One region of the Streptomyces sp. NPDC049541 genome, then DNA from elsewhere that is predicted to be linked to it. Evidence: riboswitches for the same ligand, from Rfam matches in the RefSeq annotation. Region 1 holds a riboswitch; each other region holds the start of a gene.

Evidence for each region. A riboswitch is a leader RNA that binds a small molecule or an ion and turns the genes downstream of it on or off. The one in region 1 is predicted to bind thiamine pyrophosphate.
Region 2: it holds a riboswitch for thiamine pyrophosphate, as region 1 does, so the genes downstream of both, thiC (phosphomethylpyrimidine synthase ThiC) here and ACIBW9_RS30605 (thiamine ABC transporter substrate binding subunit) in region 1, are expected to answer to the same signal.
Region 3: it holds a riboswitch for thiamine pyrophosphate, as region 1 does, so the genes downstream of both, ACIBW9_RS03980 (tetratricopeptide repeat protein) here and ACIBW9_RS30605 (thiamine ABC transporter substrate binding subunit) in region 1, are expected to answer to the same signal.
Region 4: it holds a riboswitch for thiamine pyrophosphate, as region 1 does, so the genes downstream of both, thiO (glycine oxidase ThiO) here and ACIBW9_RS30605 (thiamine ABC transporter substrate binding subunit) in region 1, are expected to answer to the same signal.

The regions. Positions count from the first base shown of each region.
Region 1 is NZ_JBITLY010000009.1:143,908-151,614, reverse strand. It holds gene ACIBW9_RS30650 (SRPBCC family protein) at 96-545, shown strand; gene ACIBW9_RS30645 (hypothetical protein) at 899-1,168, opposite strand; gene ACIBW9_RS30640 (hypothetical protein) at 1,279-1,557, opposite strand; gene ACIBW9_RS30635 (hypothetical protein) at 1,756-1,995, opposite strand; gene ACIBW9_RS30630 (hypothetical protein) at 2,487-2,939, opposite strand; partial or broken gene ACIBW9_RS30625 (hypothetical protein) at 3,044-3,247, shown strand; gene ACIBW9_RS30620 (hypothetical protein) at 3,298-3,495, shown strand; gene ACIBW9_RS30615 (hypothetical protein) at 3,651-3,995, opposite strand; gene rlmN (23S rRNA (adenine(2503)-C(2))-methyltransferase RlmN) at 4,179-5,285, shown strand; TPP riboswitch at 5,309-5,416, shown strand; gene ACIBW9_RS30605 (thiamine ABC transporter substrate binding subunit) at 5,504-6,583, shown strand; gene ACIBW9_RS30600 (ABC transporter permease) at 6,628-7,707, shown strand, end outside.
Region 2 is NZ_JBITLY010000003.1:196,852-204,558, reverse strand. It holds gene ACIBW9_RS13215 (cupin domain-containing protein) at 1-94, shown strand, start outside; gene ACIBW9_RS13210 (DUF5326 family protein) at 244-456, shown strand; gene ACIBW9_RS13205 (IclR family transcriptional regulator) at 763-1,590, shown strand; gene ACIBW9_RS13200 (SsgA family sporulation/cell division regulator) at 1,689-2,126, shown strand; gene ACIBW9_RS13195 (YibE/F family protein) at 2,270-3,694, opposite strand; TPP riboswitch at 3,766-3,955, shown strand; gene thiC (phosphomethylpyrimidine synthase ThiC) at 3,948-5,750, shown strand; gene ACIBW9_RS13185 (hypothetical protein) at 5,908-6,777, opposite strand; gene ACIBW9_RS13180 (metallophosphoesterase) at 6,971-7,707, opposite strand, start outside.
Region 3 is NZ_JBITLY010000001.1:867,095-874,801, forward strand. It holds partial or broken gene ACIBW9_RS03960 (nuclear transport factor 2 family protein) at 1-431, opposite strand, end outside; gene ACIBW9_RS03965 (MBL fold metallo-hydrolase) at 474-1,502, opposite strand; gene ACIBW9_RS03970 (aldehyde dehydrogenase) at 1,786-3,243, shown strand; gene ACIBW9_RS03975 (ferredoxin) at 3,250-3,483, shown strand; TPP riboswitch at 3,574-3,761, shown strand; gene ACIBW9_RS03980 (tetratricopeptide repeat protein) at 3,819-4,682, shown strand; gene ACIBW9_RS03985 (TetR family transcriptional regulator) at 4,705-5,355, opposite strand; gene ACIBW9_RS03990 (glycosyltransferase family 4 protein) at 5,566-6,942, shown strand; gene ACIBW9_RS03995 (class I SAM-dependent methyltransferase) at 6,936-7,670, shown strand; gene ACIBW9_RS04000 (prenyltransferase/squalene oxidase repeat-containing protein) at 7,667-7,707, shown strand, end outside.
Region 4 is NZ_JBITLY010000001.1:1,135,106-1,142,812, forward strand. It holds gene ACIBW9_RS05175 (thiazole synthase) at 1-446, opposite strand, end outside; gene thiS (sulfur carrier protein ThiS) at 450-650, opposite strand; gene thiO (glycine oxidase ThiO) at 647-1,801, opposite strand; TPP riboswitch at 1,799-1,910, opposite strand; gene ACIBW9_RS05190 (hypothetical protein) at 1,964-2,314, shown strand; gene ACIBW9_RS05195 (NAD(P)/FAD-dependent oxidoreductase) at 2,347-3,588, shown strand; gene ACIBW9_RS05200 (Rv2175c family DNA-binding protein) at 3,680-4,051, shown strand; gene thiE (thiamine phosphate synthase) at 4,176-4,826, shown strand; gene metF (methylenetetrahydrofolate reductase [NAD(P)H]) at 5,067-5,990, shown strand; gene ACIBW9_RS05215 (hypothetical protein) at 6,047-7,015, shown strand; gene ACIBW9_RS05220 (phytoene desaturase family protein) at 7,077-7,707, opposite strand, start outside.

The DNA of each region.
Region 1 (7,707 bases):
AAGGCTTTTCGGACGATGGCGGAGCGGCCGGCCGAGTGGGACGATTCCGGTGTAAGCCCCCAAAGGGAACCTCCCGAACCCGAAGAGGAGGCGCCATGTCCACCATCCACGAGGAGTTCGACGTGGACTGCCGTCCCGAGGACGCCTGGGCGTACATCATCGACCCCTCCCACATGCCGGAGTGGCAGCTGAGCGCGGTCGCCACCGAACAGCTCGACGACCGCCCCTTCGGACTCGGATCCCGGGTCCGGGTCACGCGGCACATAGGCCGCCGCGACATTCCGATGACCATGGAGTGCACCCAGTACGAACCGCAGCGCTCCTGGACCGTGCGCGGGATCGACGGCCCTATCAGGGGCAACTTCCACGGCGAGATCACGCCCCTCGACGACGGTCGCCGTACCCACGTCACCATGGACCTCGACTTCGAGGGACACGGCATCGGCAAGGTCCTGCTCCCCCTGGTCGTCCGCCCGCAGGTCCGCAAGGAGATGCCGCGCAACGAGCAACTGCTCAAGAACAAGCTGGAGCACACCACCGCATAGGCGCCCACACCGCGGGATCTGCTGCCAGGCAGAGGGCTCTGAGGGGCTCCGGGGTCGTCCCAGGGCCGTGATCCGAAGAACTGACGGCTACGGCCAGCGGTTTGAGGCCCGCTCGTAGATCACCAGGAAGCTGTGCGTTGCGGAGTCGGGGGTTGGCGATCCGCTGGAAGTCCGCGAACCGCTCATCCCCCGCCTGCAGGCAGCCGCCCGTTTCCCTCGCGTGTCCGATGGGAGAGCAGGCAGCGGGTACCGACGGGGAACGTCGGCGATCCCCCCGAGAACACACAGGTCAACGTTCTGCCAGGTCAGGCTGGATCCGCATAAGCGATCTTCCCAACTGGTGCTTCGGTCGTCTATTGGGGCACCGATGGACGAGTTCTCCGGTAAGCGGTGAACTCCATACCGAATCCGACGACAGCGAGGGCGACACCCAGCCACAAGAACAGCGAGCAATGCTGTTCCACTCCACCAAACAGCATGACATCCACACCGAGGATGGGGAGAAAGATCCCTCCTGCGGTATACCACTGTCCTTTGCGTGCCTTGTTGATCGCCGAAGCCGCACCGAGCAACAAGATCAAGGCATAGAGCGGCATCCGCACGGCGACACCCTCGCAGCTCATGATCTCCTTTGCGATAGGCCCCAGTTGACGCGGGCGCTCCCACTCGAGTGCTCCGTCTCCGTGTCTGCGCTCGGGAGTAGCTGAACTGGCTCCCAGCAGCCAGGCTTGGGTCAGCTCTCCTCGTCCTCGACGATGCCGAAGGCGACGGGAAATGACTCCAGGAAATCGCGCCGTCCCGGATCTTGTTCCGCTTCGGCCAAGTGCGCAAGCACGTGCAAGAGCCGTTCGCGTTGGTCTGAGGGCAGTTGCAGCAGCACCCAGCCCACGCTCTCCATCGTCTTCACCGCAGAATCCGGATCCACTTCCTCGTCCTCGCAGCTGTCCAGCCACCAAACGATGTCAACGAGCAGGCCGGTGAGTGCCGGCACGAGCGGATCCGTGTCAGTCATCCGCGCAACGTAGCCGATCCCTACGACACCACATCAGTGCGGGTTCCCGGCCAGCCTTCAGTGCCCCGGGCCGTGCCTGGGCCGTGCGAGGGCGCCCGACGCCGACCGGCAAAGACGGAAGCCCACGGCATCTGAACTGGTCAGAGCCGTGCGGTCTTCAGTCTCGCTGGTCAGCGAGACCGGTGATCAGTAGACGGGCTACTGACCGTCTTGCAGTCCCTCAAACACAACCAAAGAGCCATCCCGCTCGAACCGCAGCACGCGGGGCCGGGAGGATTTCTGGGCTGAGTCCGGCTCAGGATGAAGCTCGCCGTAGCGCTGATGGTAAAGATCAACCGCTTCTTGGAGCGGGCATCCTTGTGCCTCACGAATCGCCTTCACCGCGAGGATTGTGCGCCCCTCCAGAATGTCGCGATCTACATCCGGCCCTTCTGCCACATGTCCTCCCCGGTCCGGCATCGCAGTAGAGCAACTGAGGCTCCTCCGGTCAAATGAGTTGAGCGGCGACCATGGAGTGGTTCGCCTAGAGGGGACCGGTGCTGCCCGCGGGCCGTGCCACTCCCGTGTCAGAACTGACGGGAACTCACGGGGACCAAGGTTCGCAGGGGCGAGTTCCACCGGACAGTGTCCAACGTGGGGAATCCGCAGGTCAGGCTCGTGATCGCCCCCTCGCTTGCTCGCTCCAGGCCAAGGTGTTCGAATCCGCGCATCCGCATGCGCTGAAGTCGGCGACTGAGGACTCCGGCATGCGCGCCAGTGGCTTGTACCCGCTCCTCCACCGAGTGGGGGGCGCCGCTGCGGAGGGCGGCCAGAGCTATCACGGATGCCTCGTCATCACCGGGCGCGGCAGGATCTTGAGGGCTGCACTCCGCCGGGCACGACAGGGGCCCAGCCGACGCTGGTCGACGGGGCCCGGATGGCGCGCAGGGTCAGCAGGCGTCGTACTTCCAGGCGCCGCCCTCAACCGTCCACGGCTGCCCCAGCTGGTCGAACTTCGGCAGGCCCTTCACCTTGTACGAGACGCGGCCCATGCCCCCTGAGACCGTCGCGTGCACGTCCGTCGCCGGGTGGTCGGGCCCGTAATCCTTCGCGGCCTGATCCACGGTAGCCGCGTACGTGGCCGGGTCTGCCTTGGCGCGACAGCGCTTCGACAGGAAGGCGTACGCCCCCTCCCCAGCCCCTCCGAAGTAGAGGTTCACGTACGTGTCCGCGACGCGCTCCAGTTCGACGGTGCCGGGCGGCGTCGGGGTGGTGGTCGGCGTCTCGGCGGCCGTGGTGGGGCTGCTGTTCGGGGTGTCGGCTTTGTCATCGCTGGACGATGAACAGGCGGTGAGGATGGCGAGCAGGGAGATGGTGAGTGTGATGGTGGCGCGGGTACGCATGTGTCCCCCATGAAGCGGTGTGCCGGAGGGGGCATGGTGCCACGCCGGACATGGTTGGGGCCCCGCCCGGGGGAATTCGGCGGGGCCAGGGGACCAGTCTGCCCGGCAGGCAAGGGGACTGGGACGCCAAGGTGCTGGCCCCGGCGGAGATCGCGGCGCGACTGGGCATCACCGAAGGCGAGCTGTGCGTCCCTACGACGTACGAGTTCCTGGCGGACGGCAGGCGGGGACGGCCCGTCGAGACAGCGGACATCGTCGTGCCCGCCGCTCACTGCGAGATCGTCTACGAGATCCCGATCAACCGCTGACGGGACAGAGCCGCCTCATGCCGTAGGCCCTCGGCTCGTATCGTGACGTCATGCGCAACGAGCGGCACGATGAGCGGCTGTCGGACGAGGAGTTGGAGCTGTTCCTCCAGTACCTCCACAGGTTCGCGAACCATGACCTTGATCTCTTCGCCCTCATGCAGATCGGCGATCCAGAGCACCCCGCCTACGTGTCCTTCAGCAGGAAGCCGGAAGCGGGTGTCGCCCCTTCGGCCTACCGGCGGCCGTAGACCCACGCCGGGTCACGTCGAATGCGTGTCGAAGTCGCCGGACCTCCGCGCTCAGCATCCGGAACCTGCCAGGTCCGGCCCACTCATCCGGTGGTCAGTTCAAGCGCCTTCCAAGCGCCTTCCAAGCGCTTGGCTTCCCGTCGGCCAAGAGTGGCTCAGCTGTGTGCAGCGCCGGGGCCGACGGCGAAGCCTTCGGACTGGTCCAGGTGGAAAGGTGAGCCCTGCTGCGTAGGGGACCAGCCCTGACGGAGAGCCGACGCGATAGCGGCGGCGACGTCGCTGGGCAGAACCGGGACACTTGGCGCACCGAACCAGTTGCTGGCATGAGGCTGATTCGTGGTGACGACCAGGGTCGTGCCAGGGGTGTCCGCGTGCTGCACCGCGTACGTGCACGGTCGATCACAGAGAGCCTGGTCGTACGTGGGCCGGCGGCGCAGGCGCCAGTGGTAAGTCGTGCCGTCGACGACGATGCGTCGCGAGCCCTTGCGGCCGATTGCCATGACGCCCCCGTCCCCTGGAATGGCAGCGATGCTAGCTGGTCAGACCATGGATGATCCGAGAGTTTCGGGCCGTCTCTGGGCCGTCCGAGGCCGCTCAGCGGTGACGCATGACGACCACCAACGGCAGGTGTCCTCGCTCACAGTCGCAGGTCACATGAGTTGATCTGCGACACTGGTACAGCCATGCCTAAGCCCGGAGAACTCACTTTCGTCGCCCCCCGCGGAGCCAAGAAGCCGCCGCGGCATCTTGCCGATCTCACGCCCGCCGAGCGCAGGGAAGCGGTGGCCGAGATCGGCGAGAAGCCGTTTCGTGCCAAGCAGCTGTCGCAGCACTACTTCGCGCGGTATGCGCACGACCCGGCGGAGTGGACCGACATCCCGGCCGGTGCGCGCGGCAAGCTGCAGGAGGCGCTGCTTCCCGAGCTGATGACGGTCGTACGGCATCTGTCGACCGACCAGGGGACGACGCGCAAGACCTTGTGGCGGCTGTTCGACGGGACGCTCGTCGAGTCGGTGCTGATGCGCTACCCGGACCGGGTGACCATGTGCATCAGCTCGCAGGCCGGGTGCGGGATGAACTGCCCGTTCTGTGCGACCGGGCAGGCCGGGCTCGACCGGAACCTGTCCACCGCCGAGATCGTGCACCAGATCGTCGACGGGATGCGGGCGCTCAGGGACGGAGAGGTGCCCGGCGGCCCGGCCCGGCTCTCCAACATCGTCTTCATGGGGATGGGTGAGCCGCTCGCCAACTACAAGCGTGTGGTCGGGGCCGTCCGGGCGCTCACCGATCCCGCCCCCGACGGGCTCGGGCTGTCGCAGCGCGGCATCACCGTGTCGACCGTCGGTCTGGTGCCCGCGATCCACCGGTTCGCCGACGAGGGCTTCAAATGCCGGCTCGCCATCTCGCTGCACGCGCCGGACGACGAGCTGCGCGACACCCTCGTCCCCGTCAACACGCGGTGGAAGGTGCGCGAGGTCCTCGACGCCGGGTTCGAGTACGTCGAGAAGAGCGGGCGGCGGCTCAGCATCGAGTACGCGCTCATTCGCGACATCAACGACCAGGCCTGGCGCGGTGACCGGCTCGGGCGGCTGCTCCGCGGCAAGCCCGTCCACGTCAACCTCATCCCGCTGAACCCGACGCCCGGCTCGAAGTGGACCGCCTCCCGGCCCGAGGACGAGAAGGCCTTCGTCGAAGCCATCGCCGCGCACGGTGTGCCGGTGACGATCCGGGACACCCGGGGGCAGGAGATCGACGGGGCCTGCGGCCAGCTCGCGGCCACCGAGCGGTAACCTGAGCCCGTACGTACATCTTCATATTCCGACAGGGGAGCGCCACAGCGCTGAGAGTGCGGCAACCGGGCCGCAGACCCTCTGAACCTTGCCCAGGTCATTCTGGGTAGGAAGTTCGGTCTTCACTCGAGCTGTTGCGCCCTGCCCGGGAGCCGCTGGAATGCTCCGGCACTCCCGGGCAGGGCCGCGTCTCTTCCTGGTCAGCCAGGAGGAATTCAGTGCACACCAAGACGTTCGTGGCCGCCGCGGTCGGCCTCGGTCTCGTCACGTTGGCCGCGTGCGGTTCGTCGTCGTCCGGCAGCGAGGACTCCGGCGGCTCCAAGACCGTCACCCTCGTCAGCCACGACTCGTGGGCCGTCTCGAAGAACGTCCTCGCGGACTTCGAGAAGCAGTCCGGATACAAGGTCAGGGTCCTCAAGAGCGGCGACGCCGGTCAGGCCGTCAACAAGGCCATCCTCACCAAGGACAACCCGCAGGGCGACGTCTTCTTCGGCGTCGACAACACCCTGCTCTCGCGGGCCCTCGACAACGGGCTGTTCCAGTCGTACGAGGCGAAGGGCGCAGACCGGATCCAGGCGCAGTACCGGGTCGACCAGGCCGAGCACCGGGTCACCCCGATCGACTCCGGTGACATCTGCGTCAACTACGACAAGGCGTACTTCAGCAAGCACAAGCTGGCACCGCCCCAGTCGTTCGACGATCTCGTCAAGCCCGCGTACAAGAACCTCCTCGTCACCGAGAACGCCTCCACCTCCTCGCCAGGCCTCGGCTTCATGCTCGGCACCGCCGCCAAGTACGGCGACACCGGCTGGCAGGGCTACTGGAAGAAGCTCAAGGCGAACGGCGTGAAGGTCGTCGACGGCTGGGAGCAGGCCTACAACGAGGAGTTCTCGGGGTCCGCGGGCGGCAAGAAGGCCAAGGCGGACCGGCCGCTCGTCGTCTCCTACGCCTCCTCGCCGCCCGCCGAGGTCATCTACGGCAACCCGAAGCCGAAGACCGCGCCGATCGGAACCTCGTACGGCACCTGCTTCCGGCAGATCGAGTACGCCGGGCTGCTCAGCAACGCCCGGAACACCAAGGGCGGGAAGGCGTTCATCGACTTCCTGGTCGGCAAGGAGTTCCAGGAGGACATGCCGCTCAACATGTTCGTCTACCCGGTGATCGAGGGCGCCCAGGTGCCGCCGGAGTTCGTGAAGTTCGGGCAGCCGGCCAAGGACCCCGAGACCATGGCCCCGAACAAGATCGCCGCCAGCCGTGACCAGTGGGTCAAGTCGTGGACGTCACTCGTACTGAAGTAGCCGTCCGCGCAAGGCGGACGGGGAGCGCGGTGCGGCTCGGTCTGATGGCCGTGCCGGTCGCGTTCTTCGCCGTCTTCTTCGCCTGGCCCGTCGCCGCGATCGTGGCGCGCGGGCTCAAGGTGGACGGGGTGTGGCAGTTCGGGCGGATCGTGGACGTCGTCACGCAGTCCGACATCCGGCACGTCCTGTGGTTCACCACCTGGCAGGCGCTCGCCTCCACCGCGCTCACGCTCCTGGTCGCGCTCCCCGGCGCGTATGTCTTCGCGCGCCTCGACTTCCCCGGCAAGCAGGTGCTGCGGGCCGTCGTCACCGTCCCCTTCGTGCTGCCGACGGTCGTCGTCGGTACGGCGTTCCTGGCGCTGGTCGGGCGCGGGGGACTGCTCGACGAGCTGTGGGGCGTACGGCTGGACACCACCGTGTGGGCCATCCTGCTGGCGCATGTCTTCTTCAACTACGCCGTGGTCGTACGGACCGTCGGCGGCCTGTGGGGGCAGCTCGACCCACGGCAGGAGGAGGCGGCGCGGATGCTGGGCGCCTCGCCGTTCAGGGCCTGGCGGAAGGTGACACTGCCGGCGCTCGGGCCCGCCGTCGCCGCCGCCGCGCTGATGGTCTTCCTGTTCACCTTCACCTCCTTCGGCGTGGTGCAGATCCTCGGCGGCCCGACCTTCTCCACCCTCGAGGTGGAGATCTACCGGCAGACCTCGGAGATCTTCGACCTGTCCACCGCCGCCGTGCTCACGATCGTCCAGTTCGTCGCCGTCGGCGCGATCCTCGTCGTGCACGCCTGGACCGTACGGCGGCGGGAGAGCGCCCTGCGGCTCGTGGACGCGAACATCACGGCGCGACGGCCGCGCGGGGCCGGGCAGTGGGCGCTGCTGGCCGGGGTCCTCGGCACCGTCGCCGTGCTGCTCGTCCTGCCGCTGGCCGTGCTGGTGCAGCGGTCCCTCGGTGCCTCCGGCTTCGGCTACTACCGGGCCCTGACCCATGACGACGGCGGGACCTTCCTCGTGCCGCCGATCCAGGCCGTCGGCAACTCGCTCCAGTACGCCCTCGCCGCGACCGCCATCGCCGTGGCGATCGGCGGTCTGGCCGCCGCGGCGCTCGCGCGGCGGGACGCGGGACGG
Region 2 (7,707 bases), on a different contig from region 1:
CGTGGTCTACGTGCCGGCCGGCGTCGCCCACAAGTTCCACCACATCAGCGAGGACCTGCGGGTGCTCGTTGTGTTCTCTCCGCCGGAAAGCTGACCCGCCGTCTCGGGGTTCCCTAGGGGATCAGTCAGGGGAGGACAAGGGATGCGAGGCCCCCGCGGGGGCGCCTGTCGGCCCTAGCATCGAGTGCAGGACATCAAGGGGCCCCTGCACAGCAGTCGGGCGGAGAGGTAAGGACGAGCGCAATGGGTGAGATCTTCGGCGGACTGCCGTGGTGGGTGAAGTGGATTGCGGTGCCGGTCATCGCCCTCGTCGTCTTCGGCGGGCTGATAGCCAGCGTCGTCGGCTTCGTCATCGGGCTGCTGTTCAAGCTTCTGGTCTTCGTGGCACTGGTCGGCGGACTGATCTACGTCGTGCGGAAGTTCACGTCGAGCTCCTCGTCGCGCAGCGACTGGTGAGGGCCCTGGGACACCGGTGATCGGTAACAGGAATCACCGGTTCCCTCGCGCGAGGGAAGTTTTCCGGACAGGGCGCATCAAGGCGCGACCTGGCCATTAGAGTCCGGAATTCGACGCGGGGGCGACCCCGCGAGCGGCGTACACCCCTCCCGTGTTCCCCACGGCACGGGCAGCCCCCTCGCGCTTCGGGAGTGACCCTTGGCCACGGTAGACACCGCACCCACGGATCCCCACGTACCCCCCACCCCAGCACCCGGACATCGCATCAGGCCCCCCGAACAGCCGGGCCCCGCCACGCAGGAGCGCGTGCCGGCACCCCGCGCATCCTCGCGCCTGACCGCACCACCGGTGCAGCCGTCCCCGGAAACCGCTCCGGCGCAGCCGCAGTCCGCAACCCTCATCGGATCCGTCCAGCGCGCGATGCGCCTGCTGGAATGCGTCGCCGGGCACGAGCACGGAGCCCCCGCCAAACAGCTCGCCCGCGAGACCGGTCTGGCGCTCCCGACGGCGTACCACCTGTTGCGGACCCTCGTCCACGAGGGCTATCTGCGCCGGGACAAAGGCCTGTTCTTCCTCGGTGACGCGGCGGTGCGACTGAGCAGCAGCGGAGCCCAGCAGAAACGTCGCAGCACGATCGTCGACGCGCTCGCCGGCTGGCGGGACGCGATCGGTGTGCCCGTGTACTACGCCGTCTACAGGGACGGCGAGGTCGAGGTCATGTGCGTCTCGGACACCCCGGGCAACCCGGCCGTCGAGGAGTGGGCCGACTTCCGCGAGACCGCACACGCGCATGCGATCGGCCAGTGCCTGCTGTCCCAGCTGGACGACGCGGCCCGCCGCGACCACCTCGACCGCTACCCCGTGCAGTCCATCACCCCGTACACCGTCCGTGACAGCCACACCCTGCTGCGGCGGCTCGAGCGGACGCAGCGGATGGAGCCGGTGACGGAGCGGCAGGAGTACGCGCTGGGGACGGTCTGCGCCGCGATCCCGATCACGGTGGGCGCGACGGCCGCGACGATGGCCATTTCTCTGCCCTCGAATCAGGCCGACCGGCTGATGTCCGCGGCCCGGCAACTGCAGAGCGAAATCGGAAAGCTGATGGGGTCACTCGCGCTCTCTATCAGTATCTGAAAACTCACTCCTTGTGATCTGTCGTGTACGTTCAGCAAGATTCCACCAGTGTCAGGGGATCACTCCCAGCCGGTCGGCTTCACATGACGGGGTAGGCGATGCGCGAGTCCGTACAGGCAGAGGTCATGATGAGCTTTCTCGTGTCCGAGGAGCTCTCCTTCCGCATCCCGGTGGAGCTGAGCTACGAGAGCTGTGATCCCTATGCCGTGAGGCTTACCTTCCACCTGCCCGGAGATGCGCCGGTGACCTGGGCGTTCGGTCGTGAGCTCCTCATCGACGGGGTGTGCCGGCCGTGTGGGGAAGGGGATGTGCGCGTCTCACCGGCCGAACCCGACTCCCTGGCAGAGGTCCTGATCCGGCTTCAGGTCGGCCGCGACCAGGCGCTGTTCCGTGCGTCCACGGCGTCGCTCATCGCGTTCCTCGACCGCACCGACAAGCTGGTGCCCCTCGGTCAGGAGGGCTCCCTCGCCGACTTCGACGCCCACCTCGACGAGGCCCTGGACCGCATCCTGGCGGAGGAGCAGAGCGCGGGCTGAGACGGGACGGCGGGGGCCGGCCGGAACGCTTCTGCGTGGGACGCGGAGGACGCAGTAACGCTTCTCCGTGTCTCCATGTGCACGGCAGCTGGAGTCCGTCCCGCCCCGACCGTCTGTTCATGCGTGCCCGAGTGGCCCTCGCCTCACCGCTTGCGCCGTCGGCCCCGTCCGGCGCGCGCCGCGGCAGGTGCTGCGCCCGCGGTGCCCGCGACCTGCTCCGGTCCGGGACGGTCGGCCGCGACCACCAGTGCCGCGAGGAGGGTCGTGACCGGCACGGAGGCGACCAGGCCGATCGAGCCCACCAGCGTGCGTACGATCTCCTCTGCCACCAGTTCGCTGTTGGCGACCGTCCCCACGCCGCTCTGTGCGATGGAGAAGAGCAGCAGCAGGGGCAGCGCGGCGCCCGCGTAGGCGAGGACGAGGGTGTTGACGACGGATGCGATGTGGTCGCGGCCGATGCGGATGCCCGCCCGGTACAGCCCCCGCCAGCCCATCGACGGATTCGCCTCGTGCAGCTCCCAGACCGCCGACGTCTGAGTGACCGTCACGTCGTCGAGGACACCGAGCGAACCGATGATGACACCGGCCAGCAGCAGGCCGCTCATGTCGATCGACGGGTACAGGCCGTGGATCAGACCGGTGTTGTCGTCCGTGTTGCCGGTCAGGGCGGCCCAGCCGATGAACTCGGAGCCGAGCAGGCCGATCAGGACGAGCGAGAGCAGCGTGCCCAGCACCGCCACGGAGGTGCGGGCCGACAGACCGTGACACATGTAGAGCGCGATCAGCATGATGGCGCTCGATCCGATCACGGCCACGAGCAGCGGATCCGAGCCCTGCAGGATCGCGGGCAGGATGAAGAAGGTCAGCACCATGAAGCTGACGGCCAGCGCGATCAGGGCCATCACTCCGCGCATCCGGCCCACCACCACGACGGCGAGCGCGAAGATGCCGGCCAGCAGCGCCATGGGAAAGCGGCGGTTCACATCCGCGACCGAGTACTGCAGGTCCTTCGGCGCGGAGGGCTCGTAGGCGGCGACGACCTTCTCACCCTCGTGCAGTTGCCGAGACTGGTCCGGCTGCACGATCTCGGTGAACGTACGGCCCTTGTCCTTGCCTGTGTCGACGCGGATCGTCGCCTTCTTGCAGGTGCCCTTCGCCTGCTGTTGGGCGGAGGAGCCCTCGGCAGTGGAGGTGTCCCCTGTCGGAGTCTCGCCCGAGGCGTTCACCGACTTGCAGCTCACGCTCACGACCTCGACGACCGTCGCCTGCTGGGTCTGCCGGTCGAAACCCACACCGGTGCGCTGGTGCGGCGGGGCGCCGCCGGGCCACAGGACCACGAGCCCGACCGCCACGGCCGCGGCAAACGGGATGAGGATGGCGGCGATGACCTTGCGCAGGTGCTTGGAGACGGGGGCCGCAGGACCGTGGCTGTGCGAGTGACCGTGCCCGCCACCGGAACCATGGCCGTGCCCGTGCCCCCCACCGGAACCATGGCCCCCGCCGTCTCCGGAGCGGTGTCCGCGGGGCGGCTCCGGAGGAGGGTAGGAGGGCTGATGTGTCGTGGTCACCGCCAGATCATCGCAAGAACGACAGGGGCCCTCTGTTCAGCGCGCCCGAATTGACGCTAGCGTGGAGGCACCTTTGCACACGCGGGAGCTCGGAGCACCGGGCTGAGAGGGCGCTGACCTCCGTCCCAGCGATGTTTCACGTGGAACATCACCGAAGTCGAGTGATGTTCCCCACGAAACGTCGACAGACGGAAGCCGCTGCGTCGACCGCCGAACCTGTTACCGGGTAATGCCGGCGTAGGGAGTAGGTCTCATGACCAACAAGGACGCACGCACGCCTGCCTCCAACCAGGACGAACAGCCCCTTCAGGGCGAATCGTCCCAGGAGGCCGGGAAGTCCATCGGCTGGCACAAGGCGTATGTCGAGGGCTCACGCCCTGATCTGCGGGTGCCGGTCCGTCAGGTGCATCTCACCAACGGGCAGTCGGTCACGCTGTACGACACCTCGGGCCCGTACACCGATCCGCTCGTCGACACCGATGTGCGCAGGGGACTCGCTCCGCTGCGCGAGAACTGGATCATCGCGCGCGGTGACACCGAGGAGTACGCGGGCCGTCCCGCCCGTCCCGAGGACGACGGGATCAAGCACACCTCTCCACGAGGCGGTCTGCGCAACCTCGATGCGGTCTTCCCGGGTCGGCCGCGCCAGCCGCGCCGCAGTCGCGACGGCCAGGCGGTCACGCAGCTCGCGTACGCCCGCCGCGGAGAGATCACGCCGGAGATGGAGTACGTGGCTATCCGGGAGAACGTCTCGCCCGAGGTGGTCCGCGAGGAGATCGAGGCGGGCCGCGCGGTACTGCCGGCCAACGTCAATCACCCGGAGATCGAGCCGATGATCATCGGCAAGCGGTTCCTGGTGAAGGTCAACGCCAACATCGGCAACTCCGCGGTGACGTCCTCCATTGAGGAGGAGGTCGAGAAGATGACCTGGGCGACCCGCTGGGGCGCCGACACGGTCATGGACCTTTCCACGGGCCGCAACATCCACACCACGCGTGAATGGGTGCTGCGCAACTCCCCCGTCCCCATCGGCACGGTGCCGCTCTATCAGGCCCTGGAGAAGGTGGACGGCCGCGCCGAGGAGCTCACCTGGGAGATCTACAAGGACACCGTCATCGAGCAGGCCGAGCAGGGCGTGGACTACATGACGGTCCACGCGGGCGTCCGTCTGCCGTACGTCCCGCTCACGGCGAACCGCAAGACCGGCATCGTCTCGCGTGGCGGTTCCATCATGGCCGCGTGGTGCCTCGCGCACCACAAGGAGTCGTTCCTGTACGAGAACTTCGAGGAACTCTGCGAGATCCTGGCCGCCTACGACGTAACGTACTCGCTGGGCGACGGCCTCAGGCCGGGGTCGATCGCGGACGCCAATGACGAGGCGCAGTTCGCGGAGTTGCGCACGCTCGGGGAACTCAACCGGATCGCCAAGCGTTTCAACGTACAGACCATGATCGAGGGCCCGGGACACGTCCCGATGCACAAGATCAAGGAGAACATCGACCTTCAGCAGGAGATCTGCGATGAAGCTCCGTTCTATACGCTCGGCCCGCTGACCACGGACGTCGCACCGGCGTACGACCACATCACCTCCGGCATAGGTGCCGCGATGATCGCCTGGTGGGGCACGGCCATGCTCTGCTACGTCACGCCCAAGGAGCACCTGGGCCTGCCCAACCGTGACGACGTCAAGACCGGTGTCATCACCTACAAGATCGCCGCCCATGCAGCCGACCTCGCCAAGGGGCACCCCGGGGCGCAGGAATGGGACGACGCGCTGTCCGACGCCCGCTTCGAGTTCCGGTGGGAGGATCAGTTCAACCTCGCCCTGGACCCCGAGACGGCACGGGAGTTCCATGACGAGACCCTCCCGGCGGAGCCGGCCAAGACCGCCCACTTCTGCTCGATGTGCGGGCCGAAGTTCTGCTCGATGAAGATTTCCCAGGACATCCGCCGCGAACACGGCGGAAGCCGTGCCGAGATCGAGCAGGGCATGGCCGAGAAGTCGAAGGAGTTCGCGGCCGCGGGCAACAGGGTGTACCTGCCGATCGCGGACTGACGTATGCCGGGGTGAGTCGCTTCCCTGACGTGGAAGACGGTCCCGCTCCTCGGTGTGAGGTGCCGTGCGGCGGAGCCGTCGGCGCTGTCGGTGTTCGGCTTGCGCTCCCCCTGCGGGCCCTGACGGGCCTTCTGATGCGGGGGGCGCAAGCCGACGGTTACTCCGGCTGGTGTTCCGGGCCTCCGAAGTCCGGGCTGGTGTAGTCCGGGCTGGTGAAGCTCGGGCGCGGGCTGGGGGTCGAGCCGTCGTCCGGGCTGCTGAAGCCCGGCCGGTCGTAGCCGAGGTGAGGCATGCGGCTGGTCGACGTCGGCGGAGTCGCGGTGTGCAGCGCCGCGGCGGTGCCGGGGTCGGCGAGTGCCTCCCTGAGGAACGGCATGATGCCGCGCTCCAGGAGCGCTTCGCGCCAGGCTTCTTTGGCCGCGGCCACTTCCCCGCTCAGCTCGCCGTACGGTCCGGACTCGAGCGAGGGCTGGTTGCGCAGGGCGGTGAGCAGCAGCCCGACAGCGGCGACGAGGATCGCGGCCGCGGTCATGGCACCGAACACCCAACCGGCGGTGATCATGGTTTTGCCAAACACCTGTTTGGGTTCCAGTGACTTGATGATGTACCCGACGAGCAGGAAGATCACCGCAGCTGTTCCGGCGAGGACGGGGGTGAGGACGGCGGCGACGGCGACGGCGCCCGCGCCGGCCGGCTCGGCGGCCTCGCCGAGGGTGGTGGCGAGCCCCGCTGCCGCCGCGCCCGGCTCCGCAGAGCCGGATTCACGGGTGGACGGCGGGGTGGACGACGCCGGCTGGCGCAGTTCCTCGCGGACCTTCACGTAGTGCTGGTACTCGGCCGCAGCGGCCACCGTGATGAGTGCGGTGGCGTTGAGCGCCATCGTGCGCAGCTGTTCGGGGTTGAGCCGCTTGCCGACAGCGGCCAGTTCCGGGCGGTTTGGGGCGGAGCGCAGCGCCTCATCGAGGACCCGCTCGTACTCCTGGCGGTCCTCGCTCAGCAGGTGCTGCGGAACGCTGTTCATGTGCATCCCCCGATGCTCCGTAGGGCTTGGGGCTCGCATGCCAACGAGCCGTCGGGCAGAAACGGAGGGGAGCCTGCTACGGATAAGCCGATGGTAGAGCGGTGACGGCACACGGTGACAGGGGGTTTGAAGAAATTGGGCCCTGGCCTGCGCCGTTTGTCGCGGTTCCGCCCTGGGGGGACACCTGCCCTGTGAAGGGTCAGATATCCAGCGGCAGTTGCTGGACCAGCAGCTTTCCGGCCATGGTCACTCCGCCGTCCATCGCGATGGCGAGTCCCTCGGCGTAGACGTGCGGTCCTTCGACCACAGGCCCTGCGCTGTCCTCGCCCTCCTCGGAGCCGACCTCGCCCAGCAGATACGGAATGGGGCTGTGACCGTGAACAATCCGCGTGCCGCCGTACGTATCCAGCAGGGAGCGTACGGCGTCTGCACCGCCCTCGTCGCGGAAGGAGAACCGCTTGGTGAACTTGCGGAACAGATCCCAGCATTCGTCGGCGTCGTTGCGCGTGAGCGTTTCGCGGACGGTGTCGTTGACCGCCTCGATCGAATCGCCGTAATCCAGGTAGGCGGTGGTGTCCGAGTGGACGAGCAGATAGCCGTCGACCTCCTCGACGGCGTCCAGGCGGGCCATCCACTGCAGGTGATGGTCCTGGAGACGGTCCATGTCGGTCTTCTGGCCGCCGTTGAGCAGCCAGGCCGCCTGGAAGGTGGCGGTGCCCGCACCGGAGTTGACGGGGGTGTCGCCGAACCGCTTGGCGCCCAGCAGCAGCAGTTCGTGGTTGCCCATGAGGGCCTTGCAGTAGCCACCGGCCGCGGCCGCCTCCGCGGACAGCCGCATCACGAGGTCGATGACGCCGATGCCGTCCGGGCCGCGGTCGGTGAAGTCGCCGAGGAACCACAGCCGGGAGGTGCCCGCGCACCAGTTGCCCGCGGCGT
Region 3 (7,707 bases), on a different contig from region 1:
GGGCCGCCGAAGGGGAGGCGCAGGGTGCGGGAGGCGAGCAGCCAACGGCCGTCGACGCGGCGGAAGCTGTCCTCGTAGTGGCCCACCTGGACGGGAGGCCCGGCCGGGACCATGCCGCCCGTCCAGCCCTCGATCCGGTACGTCGTGAAGTACGACGTGGCCTCGGCCGTGTCCGCCGAGGTCACCGTCACACGGATGTTGGACATGACCCGCCGCGAGAGCTTGTCGGCGGGCCGTGCGCCGAAGTACTTCCGCAGCGCCTCCCGCCCCTCGGACCGCCTCCCGTCCCCCGGAGGCGGCCACTCCCACCAGCCGTCCTCCGTGAACAGCTCGGCCACGGCGGCCGGTTCGCCGAGGTCCAGGCGGTGGACGAAGTCGAGGATCAGACGCTCGCAGGCACGTTCGGCGAGGAGTTGCTGCAACGGGTTCATGGGACCGTTGGTACCAGCGGCGGATCACCGTGCGCGACCGCTTCACACCGCCACGTACGTCACCGGCTCGCTCCCCGCCACCGCCTCCGCCCGCCCCAGCTTCACCAGCCGCCGCAGATGCGCCTCGGCCTCCGAGACCGCGATGTTCCGCGACCCGTCCGGGATCTGGGCCCAGGGCCGGTTCCACTCCATCCGCTCGGCGAGTTGCCAGGGGGTGAGCGGCTCCACCAGGAGGGACTGGAGGCCGGTGAGGCGCTCCTCGTGATGGTCCAGCAACTCCCGGACGCGGGCGGGCGCGTCGGCGAACACGTGCTGGTGGGCGGGGAGCACCTCGGCGGGGGCGAGACGGCCGACGCGTTCGAGGGAGTCGAGGTAGTCGCCGAGGGGGTCGGTGACCGTGGTGTCGTCGGGGTCCTCGTACAGGCCGATGTGCGGGGTGATCTCGGGGAGCAGATGATCGCCGGAGAACAGCCGCCCGTGGCCCGGGAGTCGGTCCGGGTGCTGCTCCTCCAGGTGCAGGCAGACATGGCCGGGGGTGTGCCCCGGCGTCCAGATCGCGCGCAGCCGGCGGCCCGGGAGGTCGAGCAGCTCGCCGGGGACGATCTCCCGGTCGGGCAGGGCGGGGGAGAAGACCGGCAGGGTGGTGCGGGGCGCCGCGTCGCGCAACGGCGCCACGTGCTCCTCGGGGGCGCCCGCGGCGACCAGCTTGGCGGTCATGTACGCGAACCAGCGCCCCGGCCGGGTGTCTCGGGTGCGCCGCACGATCGCCGTGTCCGCGGCATGCATGGCGATCCAGGCGCCGGACGCCTCACGCACCCTGCCGGAGAGGCCGTGGTGGTCGGGGTGGTGGTGGGTGATGACCACACCGTGCACCTCGCCCACCGCCGTACCGCAGGCCACCAGCCCCTCGACGAGTGTGTCCCAGGAGGCGGGGGCGTCCCAGCCGGTGTCGACCAGTACGGGGCCGCGGTCGGTGTCGACGACGTAGACCAGCGTGTGGCCGAGCGGATTGTCCGGAATGGGGACCTTGATCGACCGGACGCCTCCGCCGTGGTCGTACACCTGCGTCATGGGCTCCCCAATCACCGCGAACCGGCCACGCTCGGCCCACTGCTGCGCCATTCCGGGGGACAACCCCCCGGACCCCCAGCAGAAAAGCAGGTCAGCCACGGCGGCCGACGCGGACATCGCGAGGCAGGCACGAGTATAACTAGAACGCGTTTCGATAGGAGCCCAAGTCACCTGTCCACGCGGTCAACTCGTGTGCGGTCCGTGGACTCCTCCGAGGGGAACTGGTATCAGTGCCGTATCTGATGAACCGTCAGAGACAGGCGCTTCGGGGAGGCAGTCGGCCATGACCGAGCTCGTGGAACACGGACAGCTGTTCATCGGCGGGGAGTTGACCGACCCCCTCGGCAAGGACGTCATCGAGGTGGTCTCGCCGCACACCGAGGAGGTCATCGGGCGGGTGCCGCACGCCTCTCGGGAGGATGTCGACCGGGCCGTCGCCGTCGCCCGCCGTGCCTTCGACGAGGGGCCCTGGCCGCGGATGACGCTCGACGAGCGGATCGAGGTCGTCACCCGGATCAAGGACGCGATCGCCGTACGGCACGAGGAGATCGCCCGAGTGATCTCCTCCGAGAACGGGTCCCCGTACTCGTGGAGCGTGCTCGCGCAGGCGCTCGGCGCGATGATGGTGTGGGACGCGGCGATCACCGTCGCCCGGAACTTCACGTACGAGGAGCGGCGCGACGGTGTGCTCGGGAAGATCCTGGTGCGGCGTGAGCCGGTCGGGGTCGTGGCGGCCGTGGTCCCCTGGAACGTCCCGCAGTTCGTGGCCGCCGCCAAGCTCGCGCCCGCGCTGCTCACCGGCTGCACGGTGGTGCTCAAGCCGTCGCCCGAGTCTCCGCTGGACGCCTACATCCTGGCCGACATCACCCGCGAGGCCGGTCTGCCGGAGGGTGTGCTGTCGATCCTGCCCGCGGACCGCGAGGTCAGCGAGTACCTGGTCGGACACCCAGGGATCGACAAGGTCGCCTTCACCGGTTCGGTGGCCGCGGGCAAGCGTGTGATGGAGGTGGCGTCCCGCAACCTCACCCGCGTGACACTGGAGCTGGGCGGCAAGTCGGCGGCGGTCGTCCTGCCGGACGCGGACGTGGCCACCACCGTCGCGGGCGTCGTCCCGGCGGCCTGGATGAACAACGGCCAGGCGTGCGTGGCCCAGACCCGCATCCTGCTGCCGCGCTCGCGCTACGACGAGTTCGCCGAGGCCTTCGCGGCCGCGGCGAGCGCCCTGGTCGTCGGTGACCCGCTGGATGCGGCGACCCAGGTCGGCCCCCTCGTCGCCAGGCGCCAGCAGCAGCGCAACCTCGACTACATCCGCATCGGCCAGGAGGAGGGCGCCAAGATCCTCACCGGCGGCGGCCGCCCGCCGGGCCTGGACCGCGGCTGGTACGTCGAGCCGACCCTCTTCGGCGACGTCGACAACTCGATGCGCATCGCGCGGGAGGAGATCTTCGGCCCGGTGATCTGTCTGCTCCCGTACGGCGACGAGTCCGAGGCCCTGAAGATCGCGAACGACTCCGACTACGGGCTCAGCGGGAGTGTCTGGACCGCGGACGTGGCTCACGGCATCGAAGTCGCACGCCAGGTCCGCACCGGAACGTACTCCGTGAACACCTTCAGCCTCGACATGCTCGGTCCGTTCGGCGGCTACAAGAACTCCGGCCTGGGGCGGGAGTTCGGACCCGAGGGCTATGGCGAGTACCTCGAACACAAGATGATCCATCTCCCGGCCGGCTGGGAGGGCTGAGCGACCATGGGCGACCGCTGGCACGTCGAGGTCGACCGCTCCCTCTGCATCGGCTCGGCCCAGTGCGTCCACCGCGCTACCGGGGCCTTCCGCCTCGACTCCGCCATGCAGTCGCACCCCGTCGAGCCGGAGCCCGACGCCAACGAGCGCATCCTGGAGGCGGCGGAGAACTGCCCGGTGGAGGCGATCGTGATCACGCTGTTGGGGAGCGGGGAACCCGTGTTCCCGCCGGAGGAGTAGAGCCCCGAGCAGGACCCGAAAAGAGTCCGAAAAAATCTACTTTCAGGGGTTTCATTCCCGGTCGGGCGTTCTATTCTGGGAATTGGCCTACGGGACGAGTGAGGGAGTCCGAACCGGAGTAGCCGATTCTGGCGTGAAGCAGTCAGTCCGCTGGGACCGACGTCGACGGTCCGGGCTGAGAGGCCGGAAGGCCGTGGATCGCGAGGTCCGCGACTGGAAGGCGACCTCCACTACCTGACCCGGGTAACGCCGGCGAAGGGAACCCGTCTCGTAGGTCCTTTGCGTGCCCGATACGCTCCTGCGGTTGCCGTAGGAGCGATCAGGGGCGGGGAAGCGTGCGCAAGGCCGAGGCCGGACAGCTGATCAAGCAGGCTCGTGAGGCATGGAAGGCCGAGGAGTGGTTGCGCGCCGCCGGCCTCTACGAGCAGGTGCTCGCCCGTTTCCCGGACGAGAAACCGAGCGCCGACTGGTGGTACGACGCGGCGCTCGCCCACAAGTTCCTGCGGAACTGGGCGAAGGCGTACGAGCTCGGACGCGAGGCCGCGGCCCGGGCGCCGCGCGGCGAGGGCGACCCCGCGTACTGGAACCTGGGCATCGCCGCGACCATCCAGCGCGACTGGGCGACGGCCCGCGACGCCTGGGCCGGCTTCGGCATCGACCTCCCCGACGGCGAGGGCGAGATCGTCGGCGGCTTCGGCAACGCCTGCGTGCGGCTCGACACCGGCGGCGAGCGCGAGGTCGTGTGGATCGAGCGGCTGTGCCCGACACGCGGGCGGGTGGTGAACGTGCCGGTGACCGGCGGCCGTCGGTACGGCGAGATCGTCGTCCACGACGGCGAGCCCAAGGGGGAGCGGATCCTCGACGGCGTGACCTTCCCCGTCTTCGACGAACTGCTCCTCTTCGAGGCCTCCGAGTTGCCCACCCTGGAGGTGACCGTGGCGGCCGGCGAGACGGACGACCTGCGGGCCCTGCTCGACCTGTTCGGCGAGCACGGCTACGGCGCCGAACCGGCCAGCAGCGTTCGCGTGCTCTGCGCCTGCTGCAGCGAGGGCACCCATCAACAGGAACGGAGCCTGCCGTCAGGTGCCCAGACGGTGTCCCTCGCGGCCCCCGAGGAGGACGCCCGACGGCTGCTCGCGCAGTGGGCGGACGGCGCGGCGATCGGGCGCAGCTGGAGCGGGCTGGCGACGGTCGGCTGAGACGCCGCCGTTTCGGGTGCGGCTAGGACGGTTTTTCGGACGCCGTCGGATCCGTCAGGTCGATCAGCCGGCACACCGTCTCGATGTCGATCTTGACCTGGGCGATGGAGGCACGGCCCGAGAGCCAGGTGATCAGGGCCGAGTGCCAGGTGTGCTCGATGACCCGGACCGCGGAGAGCTGCTCGGCGGTCGGGTTCTCCAGGCCCATCGCGTCCAGGATGATCACGGTGGTCTGGCGGGAGACCTGGTCCACCTCGGGCGACACGCTCCGGTCGGCGAAGGTCAGCGCACGCACCATCGCGTCGGCCAGATGCGGCTCGCGCTGGAGCGCACGGAAGGCCCGCATCAGCGTCTCGGCGACCCGCTCGGCCGCCGTCTCGCCCTGCGGCGGCTTCTTCCGCAGCGTGCCGTGCATGTGCTCCAACTGGTCCTGCATGGTGGCGACCAGCAGATGGATCTTGGACGGGAAGTAGCGGTACAGGGTGCCCAGCGCCACCTGCGAGGACTCGGCCACCTCACGCATCTGCACCGCGTCGAAACCACCCCGGCTGGCCAACTGCGCGCTCGCGTGCAGGATGCGCCGACGACGCGCCTCCTGCCGCTCCGTGAGGGGCGGGGAGGCCGGCTGCGAGGTACGTGCTTCCACCTTGGCCACCTTCGCTTGCGCAGGCATGGATCCCGTTCCGTGACAGTCGGTGAGGGCTGGTGATCGCACCGAGTTTGGCAGGGCCCCGGCCGTGGCGCGAATCACCTGATCCACTGCTCACCGCGCCCCTACCTGCCGGTAGATTCAGAGCCTCCTGGACGATCAAGTCTGAAACTTGTTCTAGATTAGCGTCCCGGCGTAATCTCGCGGGACAGTGCAGGCAGAAGGGGGCCCAGAGTGACCGCTGAGGCCAGTCAGGCGGGTCCCCAGGAGGACCTCGCCGCCGACGGCGAGCGACCGCTCCACATCGCGCTCCTCACCTATAAAGGGAACCCGTTCTGCGGCGGACAGGGCGTCTACGTCCGCCATCTCTCCCGCGAGCTGGCCCGCCTCGGCCACCGCGTCGAGGTCATCGGCTCCCAGCCCTACCCCGTGCTCGACGAGGGCGAGGACTACGCCGGCCGGCTGAGCCTGACCGAGCTGCCGAGCCTCGACCTCTACCGTTCCCCGGACCCCTTCCGCACCCCGGGGCGCGACGAGTACCGCGACTGGATCGACGCGCTGGAGGTCGCGACCATGTGGACCGGCGGCTTCCCGGAGCCGCTGACCTTCTCCCTGCGCGCCCGCCGCCACCTCCGCGCCCGCCGCGGCGAGTTCGACGTCGTGCACGACAACCAGACCCTCGGATACGGCCTGTTGGGCGATGTGGGCGCCCCCCTGGTGACCACCATCCACCACCCCATCACCGTCGACCGGCAGCTGGAGCTGGACGCCGCCGAGAACTGGCAGCAGCGCTGGGGCAAACGGCGCTGGTACGCCTTCACCCGCATGCAGAAGCGCGTCGCCCGCCGCCTGCCCTCGGTCCTCACCGTCTCCGGCACCTCGCGCGCCGAGATCATCGACCACCTCGGCGTACGGGACGACCGTATCCACGTCGTGCACATCGGCGCCGACACCGACCTCTTCTCGCCCGACCCGTCCGTCCCCGTGGTGCCGGGCCGGATCGTGACGACGTCCAGCGCGGACGTCCCGCTCAAGGGCCTGGTCTTCCTCGTCGAGGCGCTCGCCAAGGTCCGCACCGAGCACCCGGACGCCCACCTCGTCGTCGTCGGCAAGCGCCCCACCGAGGGGCCCGTCGCCCAGGCCATGGAACGCTACGGCCTCGAAGGCGCCGTCGAGTTCGTCAAGGGCATCTCGGACGCCGAACTCGTCGACCTCGTCCGCTCGGCGGAGGTCGCCTGCGTACCGTCCCTGTACGAGGGCTTCTCCCTGCCGGCAGCCGAGGCGATGGCCACGGGCACGCCGCTGGTCGCGACGACCGGCGGCGCGATTCCGGAGGTCGCCGGGAGGGACGGGGAGACGTGCCTGGCGGTGCCGCCGGGTGATCCGGGGGCGTTGGCGGCAGGGCTGAACCGTCTCCTGTCCGACCCGGAACTGAGGGCGCGGCTCGGTCGCGCCGGGCGTGAGCGGGTGCTGCGGCACTTCACCTGGGCGCGCGCCGCCGAGGGCACGGTGGCCCGGTACCGAGAGGCGATCGGCGGCTCCGCCGCCAGGAATCCCGGCCGCTTCGCGGCCTCAGAGGCTGTCTACTCCGAAAGCAGGGCCACGTGCTGACCGTCGACTTCTCCCGGTTCCCGCTCGCCCCGGGCGACCGCGTCCTGGACCTCGGCTGCGGCGCCGGCCGGCACGCGTTCGAGTGCTACCGGCGCGGCGCCCAGGTCGTGGCGCTCGACCAGAACGGCGAGGAGATCCGCGAGGTCGCGAAGTGGTTCGCCGCGATGAAGGAGGCGGGCGAGGCCCCCGCGGGCGCCACCGCCACGGCGATGGAGGGCGACGCCCTGGCGCTGCCCTTCCCCGACGAGTCCTTCGACGTCGTCATCATCTCCGAGGTCATGGAGCACATCCCGGACGACAAGGGCGTACTCGCCGAGATGGTCCGGGTGCTCAGGCCCGGCGGCCGCATCGCCATCACCGTCCCGCGCTACGGCCCCGAGAAGGTCTGCTGGGCGCTGTCCGACGCCTACCACGAGGTCGAGGGCGGCCACATCCGCATCTACAAGGCGGACGAACTGCTGGCCAAGATCCGCGAGGCGGGCCTCGAGCCCTACGGCACCCACCACGCGCACGCGCTCCACTCCCCCTACTGGTGGCTGAAGTGCGCGTTCGGCGTCGACAACGACAAGGCGCTGCCGGTGAAGGCGTACCACAAGCTCCTGGTCTGGGACATCATGAAGAAGCCGCTGGCCACCAGGGTCGCCGAACAGGCCCTCAACCCCCTGATCGGCAAGAGCTTCGTGGCCTACGCGACCAAGCCCCACCTGCCCTCGGTGGATGCCCGGTGACCACTCCCCGGACAGAACACCTCGTCCTGCCCGGGGT
Region 4 (7,707 bases), on a different contig from region 1:
GCGCAGCCGACGTCCTCCAGCCTGCGGGCGAGGACCGGGTCGTCGTTGGTGTACGGCAGCACGGTGAAGCCGTCGTCGACCAGGGTCTCGGCCGCGTCCAGCAGCTCGATCGGGTCCGGCAGCAGGGTGCGCTCGTCGGCGATCACTTCGAGTTTGATCAGTTCGGTGCCGAGCGCCTCGCGCGCGAGGCGGGCGGTCAGCACGGCCTCCCCGGCGGTGAAGCAGCCCGCCGTGTTCGGCAGTACCCGGATGCCGAGCTTCTCCAGGACGGACAGCACCGAGCCGTGCACCGAGGGGTCCACGCGCCGCATCGCGACCGTCGTCAGCTCCGTGCCGGACGCCACCAGCGCCCGCTCCAGGACGTCGAGGCTGGGGGCACCGCCGGTGCCCATGATCAGACGGGACGTGAAGGACGTACCGCCGATGACAAAGGGGTCGTCGGCCATGGGTCAGCCTCCTTGGACGGCGGTGAGGACCTCGACGCGGTCCCCCTCACGCAGGGACGTCGACGGCCACTGCGCGCGCGGGACGACGGTCTCGTTCAGGGCGGCGGCCACTCCGGAGGGTGCCGGGGTCAGCGCGCGTACGACGGTGTCGAGAGCCGTGCCGGGAGCGAACTCCCTGGGCTCTCCGTTGACGGAGATGTTCATGCGGGCTGCTCCAGAAGCGCGAAACGCTTGGGGGTGAACGGGCGTGCCTCGTCCGGGAGTTCACCGGTGGCCAGGGCGTGCGCCATGGCGTCGCCGGTGACCGGGGTGAGCAGCACGCCGTTGCGGTAGTGACCGGTGGCCAGCAGCAGACCGGGCAGTGCGGTCGGGCCGAGCAGGGGCGCGTTGTCCGGAGAACCGGGGCGCAGACCGGCCCGCGTCTCCGTCAGCGGCAGCTCGGTGATCCCGGGGACCAGCTCGTGTGCGTCACGCAGCAGCTCGTACACCCCGCCCGCGGTGACCGTCGTGTCCCAGCCCAGCTCCTCGCTGGTCGCACCGATCACCAGCTCACCGCTCTCGCGCGGCACCAGGTAGACATGGCTGCCGCGGACGACGGCGCGCACCGTGCGGCTCAGGAACGGCGCGTACCGCTTCGGCACGGTCAGCCGCAGCACCTGCCCCTTCACGGGGCGCACGGGTGGCAGCACCTCGTCCGGGACGCCCGGCAGCCGTCCGCTGAGGCTGCCGGCCGCCAGGACCACCTGGCCCGCGCCCAGCTCGGCGCCGTCGGTCGTGGTGACGCCGGTGGCCCGGTCCCGTACGACATGGAAACGCTCGGCCCAGGTGCGGTGGAAGACCACACCCGCGTGCTCGCACGCGGCCACCAGCGCGCGTGCCAGTCGCCGCGGGTCGATCTGGTGGTCTCCGTCCACCCGCAGGCCGCCGCGCACGCCCGGTGCGAGCATCGGCTCCAGGCGCCGGCACTCGCGCCCCGTCAGCCACTCCGAATCCAGGCCCGACTCCCGCTGCAGGGCGTGCAGTTCGCGCAGATGGGCGCGGTCGTCGGCGTCCAGGGCGACGGCGAGCGTGCCGCATTGGCGATAGCCGAGGTCCTGACCGGTGAGCTCGCTCAGCTCGGCCGCGAAGTCCGGGTAGCGGCGGGCCGACTCCAGATTGAGGCCGAGCAGGGTCTGCTCGCCGTAGTGCAGCTCCGTGACCGCGGCCAGCATCCCGGCGGCCACCTGGGCGGCCCCACCGCCCGGTTCGGGGTCCACGACGGCCGTGCCGAAGCCGCGCTGCGCGGCCCGCCAGGCCGTGACCAGGCCGATGATTCCGCCCCCGATGACGAGGACGTCTGACGTACGTGACGACATGGGCGTCCAGCCCCTCCCTTCGCCGGCATGACCCGGATCAGGTTCGTACGGTCGGAGGCCGCCAGCCTCCCTCTCAGCCCGGTGCGTCCGGGCTCCCGCGAGTGCTTGTACGTTGGCCACCCTAGCCCGACCCGCCGCGCCTCTGTAAGGGAGCCTTCCGTCATGCCCCGCTCGCTGGACGGCCTCGTCCTCGCCCCCGTCGCCGACCAGGCCCCAGGTCAGGTGGGCACCCGGACCCGGTTCACCTACCACGAGCAGGGCGGCGAGGTCTGGGCCGAGTACGCGGGCGGCGACGTCGTGCGCGGGCATCTGGTGGGTACGCGGTCAGGTGACCGGCTGGACTTCCGGTACGTCCAGCTGAAGAACGACGGGACGACCTCCTCGGGGCACTGCGTCTCGGCCGTCGTGGAGCTGCCGGACGGGCGGGTGCGGTTGGAGGAGACCTGGGAGTGGGAGTCGCAGTCGGGCAGCGGGACCAGTGTTGTGGAGCAGGTCACTGAGCACGACTCCTGACTGACGAATAGTCAGTTGTCTATGGTGATCAGGTGAGTGAGCAGACGCGGGAAGTGAGCACGTCACCGGCGCGGCGCGTGGTCGTCGTCGGCGCGGGCATGGCCGGTGTCCAGACGGCCGTCGCCCTGCGCGAACAGGGCTTCACCGGCACCGTGACGGTGATCGGCGCCGAGCCCCATCAGCCCTACGACCGGCCGCCGCTGTCCAAGGCCGTCCTGCTCGGCAAGGCCGAGGGCTCCGCCTTCGACGTCGACTTCGAGGCGCTCGGCATCGAACTGCGGCTGGGGTGCGAGGTGCTCGGCGTGCGCCCCGGCGAGCACGAGCTGGACACCGAGACCGGGCCCGTGCCCTACGACGTCCTGGTTCTTGCGACCGGCGCCGAACCGATCACGTTGCCGGGCACGGAGGGCGTGCCCGGGGTGCATCTGCTGCGCACCCTTGACGACGCCGAGCGGCTGCGGCCCGTGCTGGCCAGGCAGCACGACATCGTGGTCGTCGGCGCGGGCTGGATCGGCGCGGAGTTCGCCACCGCCGCGCGCGAGGCGGGCTGCGCGGTGACCGTCGTCGAGGCCGCCGACCGGCCGCTCGCCGGCGCGCTGCCCGCGGAGGTGGCCGCACCGATGGCCGCCTGGTACGCCGACGCGGGCGCCGAACTGCGTACGCACGCGCGCGTGGCGCACATCGAGCCCGGCGCGGTCGTCCTCGACGGCGGCTCCCGGCTGTCCGCGGGCGCCGTCGTGGTCGGCATCGGCGCCCGCCCCGCCACGGCCTGGCTGCCCGGCTCCGGCATCGAGCTCGGCGCGCACCGCGAGGTCGTGGCCGACGCCCACCTGCGCACCTCGGCACCGGACGTCTACGCCGTCGGCGACTGCGCCTCCTTCCCCTCGGGACGGTATGGCGAGCGCCTGCTGGTCCACCATTGGGACAACGCCCTCCAGGGCCCGCGCACGGTGGCCGCGAACATCGTCGGCGAGGCCACCGGCGCGCCCCCCGCGGTCTACGACCCGGTCCCGTACTTCTGGTCCGAGCAGTTCGGCCGCTTCGTCCAGTACGCCGGTCATCACACCGCCGCAGACACGACCCTGTGGCGCGGAGACCCGTCGGGGCCCGCCTGGTCCGTCTGCTGGCTGCGCGAGAGCCGCCTGGTCGCCCTGCTGGCGGTCGGCAGGCCGAGGGATCTCGCGCAGGGCAGACGGCTGATCGAGGCGGGCACCCCGATGGACCCCGAGCTGCTGGCGGACCCGGCACGGCCCTTGAAGACGGCCACGGCGTAGTACGCGGAACGGCGGCCACGACGGGGGGTGAAACCCCAGGTCGGACGCTTCTGGCTTCCGACTGTCGGTGCGGGATGGCAGGCTTGACTCCGTGACCGAGATTGACGCAAAGATCGATGCTCTCGTCCCCGCCTGGCTCACCCTCCCCGACATCGCAGAGATGCTCGACGTCGAGGTGACGCGTGTGCGGCAGTTGGTCAAGGAGGGCCAGCTCATCGCCGTACGCCGAGGTGAGAACCGCGCGCTGCATGTGCCCGCCGCATTCATCGACGCGGCCGAGCAGAAGGTCGTCAAGGGCCTGACCGGCACCCTGACGCTCCTGAGGGACGACGGCTTCACCGACGAAGAGATGATCGAGTGGCTCTTCACCCCCGACGACAGCCTGCCCGGCACCCCCGCGCAGGCGCTGAGCGAGAATCGCGGTACGGAGGTGAAGCGCCGGGCCCAGGCGCTCGCCGTCTGATCCGAACAGGCTGAACCGAACAACGTCCGGCGTACGGGCCGGGGTCCGCCCACAGGGCCGCGGCCGCGGTTCACTGCGGCCCGTACGCCGCCGACCAGGAACGACACCCACGGGGGACCCTCGTATGCCCGACACCGCCGCACGCGCCGAGCTCGCCGACGCCCGCGTCTACCTCTGCACGGACGCCCGCAGGCGCCAGGGCGACCTGCCGGAGTTCCTGGACGCCGTCCTGGCCGGCGGCGTCGACATCGTGCAGTTGCGCGACAAGGGCATGGAGGCCGCCGAGGAGCTGGAGCACCTGAAGGTCTTCGCCGACGCCTGCGCCCGCCACGGCAAGCTGCTCGCCGTCAACGACCGCGCGGACGTCGCGCACGCCGCCGGCGCCGACGTGCTCCACCTCGGCCAGGGCGACCTCCCGGTCCCCGCGGCCCGCGCGATCCTCGGCGCGGACGTCCTCATCGGCCGCTCCACCCATGCCGAGTCGGAGGCCGCCGCTGCCGCCGTCCAGGAGGGCGTGGACTACTTCTGCACCGGCCCCTGCTGGCCGACCCCCACCAAGCCCGGCCGCCACGCCCCCGGCCTCGACCTGGTCCGGTACACCGCCTCCCTGGGCGCCGAGCGCCCCTGGTTCGCCATCGGCGGCATCGACCTCGGCAACCTCGACCAGGTGCTCGAGGCCGGCGCCCGCCGCGTGGTGGTCGTCCGTGCGATCACGGAGGCCGACGATCCGGGCGCGGCGGCCCAGGAGTTCGCGAAGCGGCTGCGGAGCGCGTAGCGCAGGCCTCGCCGGAGTCCGGCGTCCAGCAGATTGTCCGATGGGCGCCAGAAGGATTGTCCGATGGAAATCCGGCAGGTTGTCCTACGGAATGTGCGGCAGCTTGTCGGACGGAATGCCTGACGGCTTGTCCGAAGAATGTCCGCCGGGTTGTCCGATAGGTGGACAACAAATAGACAAATCCGGCAAATATCCTGCATCCGGTTGGGGGAGTCGCCGCCCCCTGACTAACCTGCGGGTATGGCCCTCGGAACCGCATCAACCAGGACTGACCACGCGCGCACGGTGCGTGACATGCTCGCGACCGGCAAGACGACGTTCTCGTTCGAGTTCTGGGCTCCGAAGACGGAGAAGGGCGAACGCAACCTCTGGAACGCGCTCCGCAGGGTCGAGGCCGTGGCCCCCAGCTTCGTCTCCGTGACGTACGGGGCGGGCGGCTCCACCCGTGCGGGCACGGTGAAGGCGACCGAGCAGATCGCCGCCGACACCACGCTCACCCCGGTCGCCCACCTCACGGCGGTCAACCACTCCATCGCCGAGCTGCGCAACATCATCGGCCAGTACGCCGACGCCGGGATCCGCAACATGCTCGCCGTGCGCGGCGACCCGCCCGGCGACCCCATGGGCGAATGGGTGCCGCACCCGACGGGGCTGACCTATGCCGCCGAGCTCGTCGAGCTCATCAAGGAGTCGGGCGACTTCTGTGTCGGCGTCGCGGCCTTCCCGGAGATGCACCCGCGCTCCGAGGACTGGGACACGGACGTCGCCCACTTCGTCGACAAGTGCCGGGCCGGCGCCGACTACGCCATCACACAGATGTTCTTCCGACCGGAGTCCTATCTGCGGCTGCGCGACCGGGTAGCTGCGGTCGGCTGCGACACCCCCGTCATCCCCGAGGTCATGCCGGTGACCAGCGTGAAGATGCTGGAGCGGCTGCCGCAACTCAGCAACGCGCACATCCCCGCCGCCCTGAAAGAGCGGATCCTCACAGCAAAAGACGATCCGACCGCTGTACGCTCCATTGGCATCGAATTCGCCACGGAGTTCTGCGCGCGGCTGCTGGCCGAGGGAGTGCCCGGACTGCACTTCATCACGCTCAACAACTCCACGGCGACGCTGGAAATCTACGAAAACCTGGGCCTGCACCACCCCCCGCAGGCCTAGACCGGCCGCACGGGTATACGACACACTGCGTAGCGGCGACTCGGAGAGGGGCGTACATGGGCTGGACGGTCCTCTACATCGCGTTCGGCATCGTCGCGCTGTGGCTGCTGGGCGAGGTGCTGCTGCAGTACAAGGCGCGGCTGCGCTGGCGGCTGCTCGCCTTCGCCGGGTTCCTCGGCGTCGTGCTCGGGGTGCTGATCCCCTCGGTGATCGTCATCGGTCTCGGCGCTGCCGCGTTCGCGGTCGGTCAGACCTACGTCACGCTGTCGTTCCGCCGCGGCTTCGCATCGGGCTGGGCGGTCAGCCGGACCGGCATCCCGGGCGTCGGCAAGCGCGACCGCGGCGAACCCGACCACCAGGACCCTTCTCTGGAGGTCTCCGACCTCGAGCCGGGCGACGACGGCCACGACGAACAGGACGTCTACCAGCGCGACAGCGTGTCCTACGGCAACGAGGACGACTACGACCGCGACGACGTCTTCACGCCCGTCCGCTCCTCCCAGCCCGCATCCGCCGAGACCACCGCGGTCTACGAGCCGCAGCCCCTGCCCGAGGACACCGGCTCCTACGGCATATACAGCGACTCCGCGTACGCCGCCGCCGACGCGTCCTACGCGAACGCGGGGCAGTCCCAGGACCAGTACGCGACGGCCGCCCAGGGCGCCGACCAGTCCTACGGGTACGACTACTCGGGCTACAACCAGCAGCAGTACGGCTACGACACCACCGGCCAGCAGCAGTACGCCGCCTACTCCGACCCCTACATCGGCACCCAGACCTACGGCGGCGGCTACGACGCCTACGGTCAGTACGGCCAGCAGGGCTACGGCCAGGACCAGTACGCCACCGGCAGCTATGACGGCCAGACGCCGTCCGGCGGGGTGTGGGTCCCGCAGCAGCGCACCGACGAGGCCTACGGCGGCGAGTTCCCGCAGGAGCAGGCCTACCCCTACCAGGACAACGGCCAGGGCCAGGGACAGGGCCATGCCCAGGGGAACGGGTACGACGAGCAGTACCGCTTCTGAACGCGCAGTACCGTTTCTGGTGGCCCGGTACCGCCTCTGAGGACCCTTCAGGCCGGGGCGCTCACTGAGAGCCCCGGAACTCCGGCCCCTCCACGATCAGACCCGCCACCAGCGCCCCCGACATGCCGGCGTGCGGCAGCCCCCCGCCGGGGTGCGACCAGCCTCCGGCGGTGAACAGGCCCGCTGTCGCCGTGCTGTTGGACGGGTGCAGGGCGCCCTGTGCGGACGCCAGCGACGGCGGCGGGACGGCACCGCCCTCGGCCCCCGTCTCCCGCTCGGTGTGCACCGGAGTGCGGACCTCGCGCCACAGGGTCCGCTCACGCAGCTCCGGTACCGCACGCTCGGCGGCGGCGACCATACGGTCCGCGAAGGCGTCGGCGGCGCCGGGCGCCGACCAGTCGTACCCCCTCCCGGACGGCACCGTCGCCGTCAGCACCACCGCCTCGTGTTCCTCGGTGGGGCGCAGGGCCGGGTCGTCCGGGCGGTCGATCCGTACCGTGGGCCGCTCGGGCGTTGTCCCGGGCCCGAACAAGGACAGCTCGTCCGCCGCATCCGGGGAGTGCACGACCGTACGGTGCACGGCGTCCGGCTCCCGTGCGCCGCGCAGAGCGAGGCAGACCACCACCCTGCCCGGGTGCAGCCCTTCCGCGCCGGGCTGGACGTCCTGAGCTCCGTAGAGCTTGCGGCCGGGC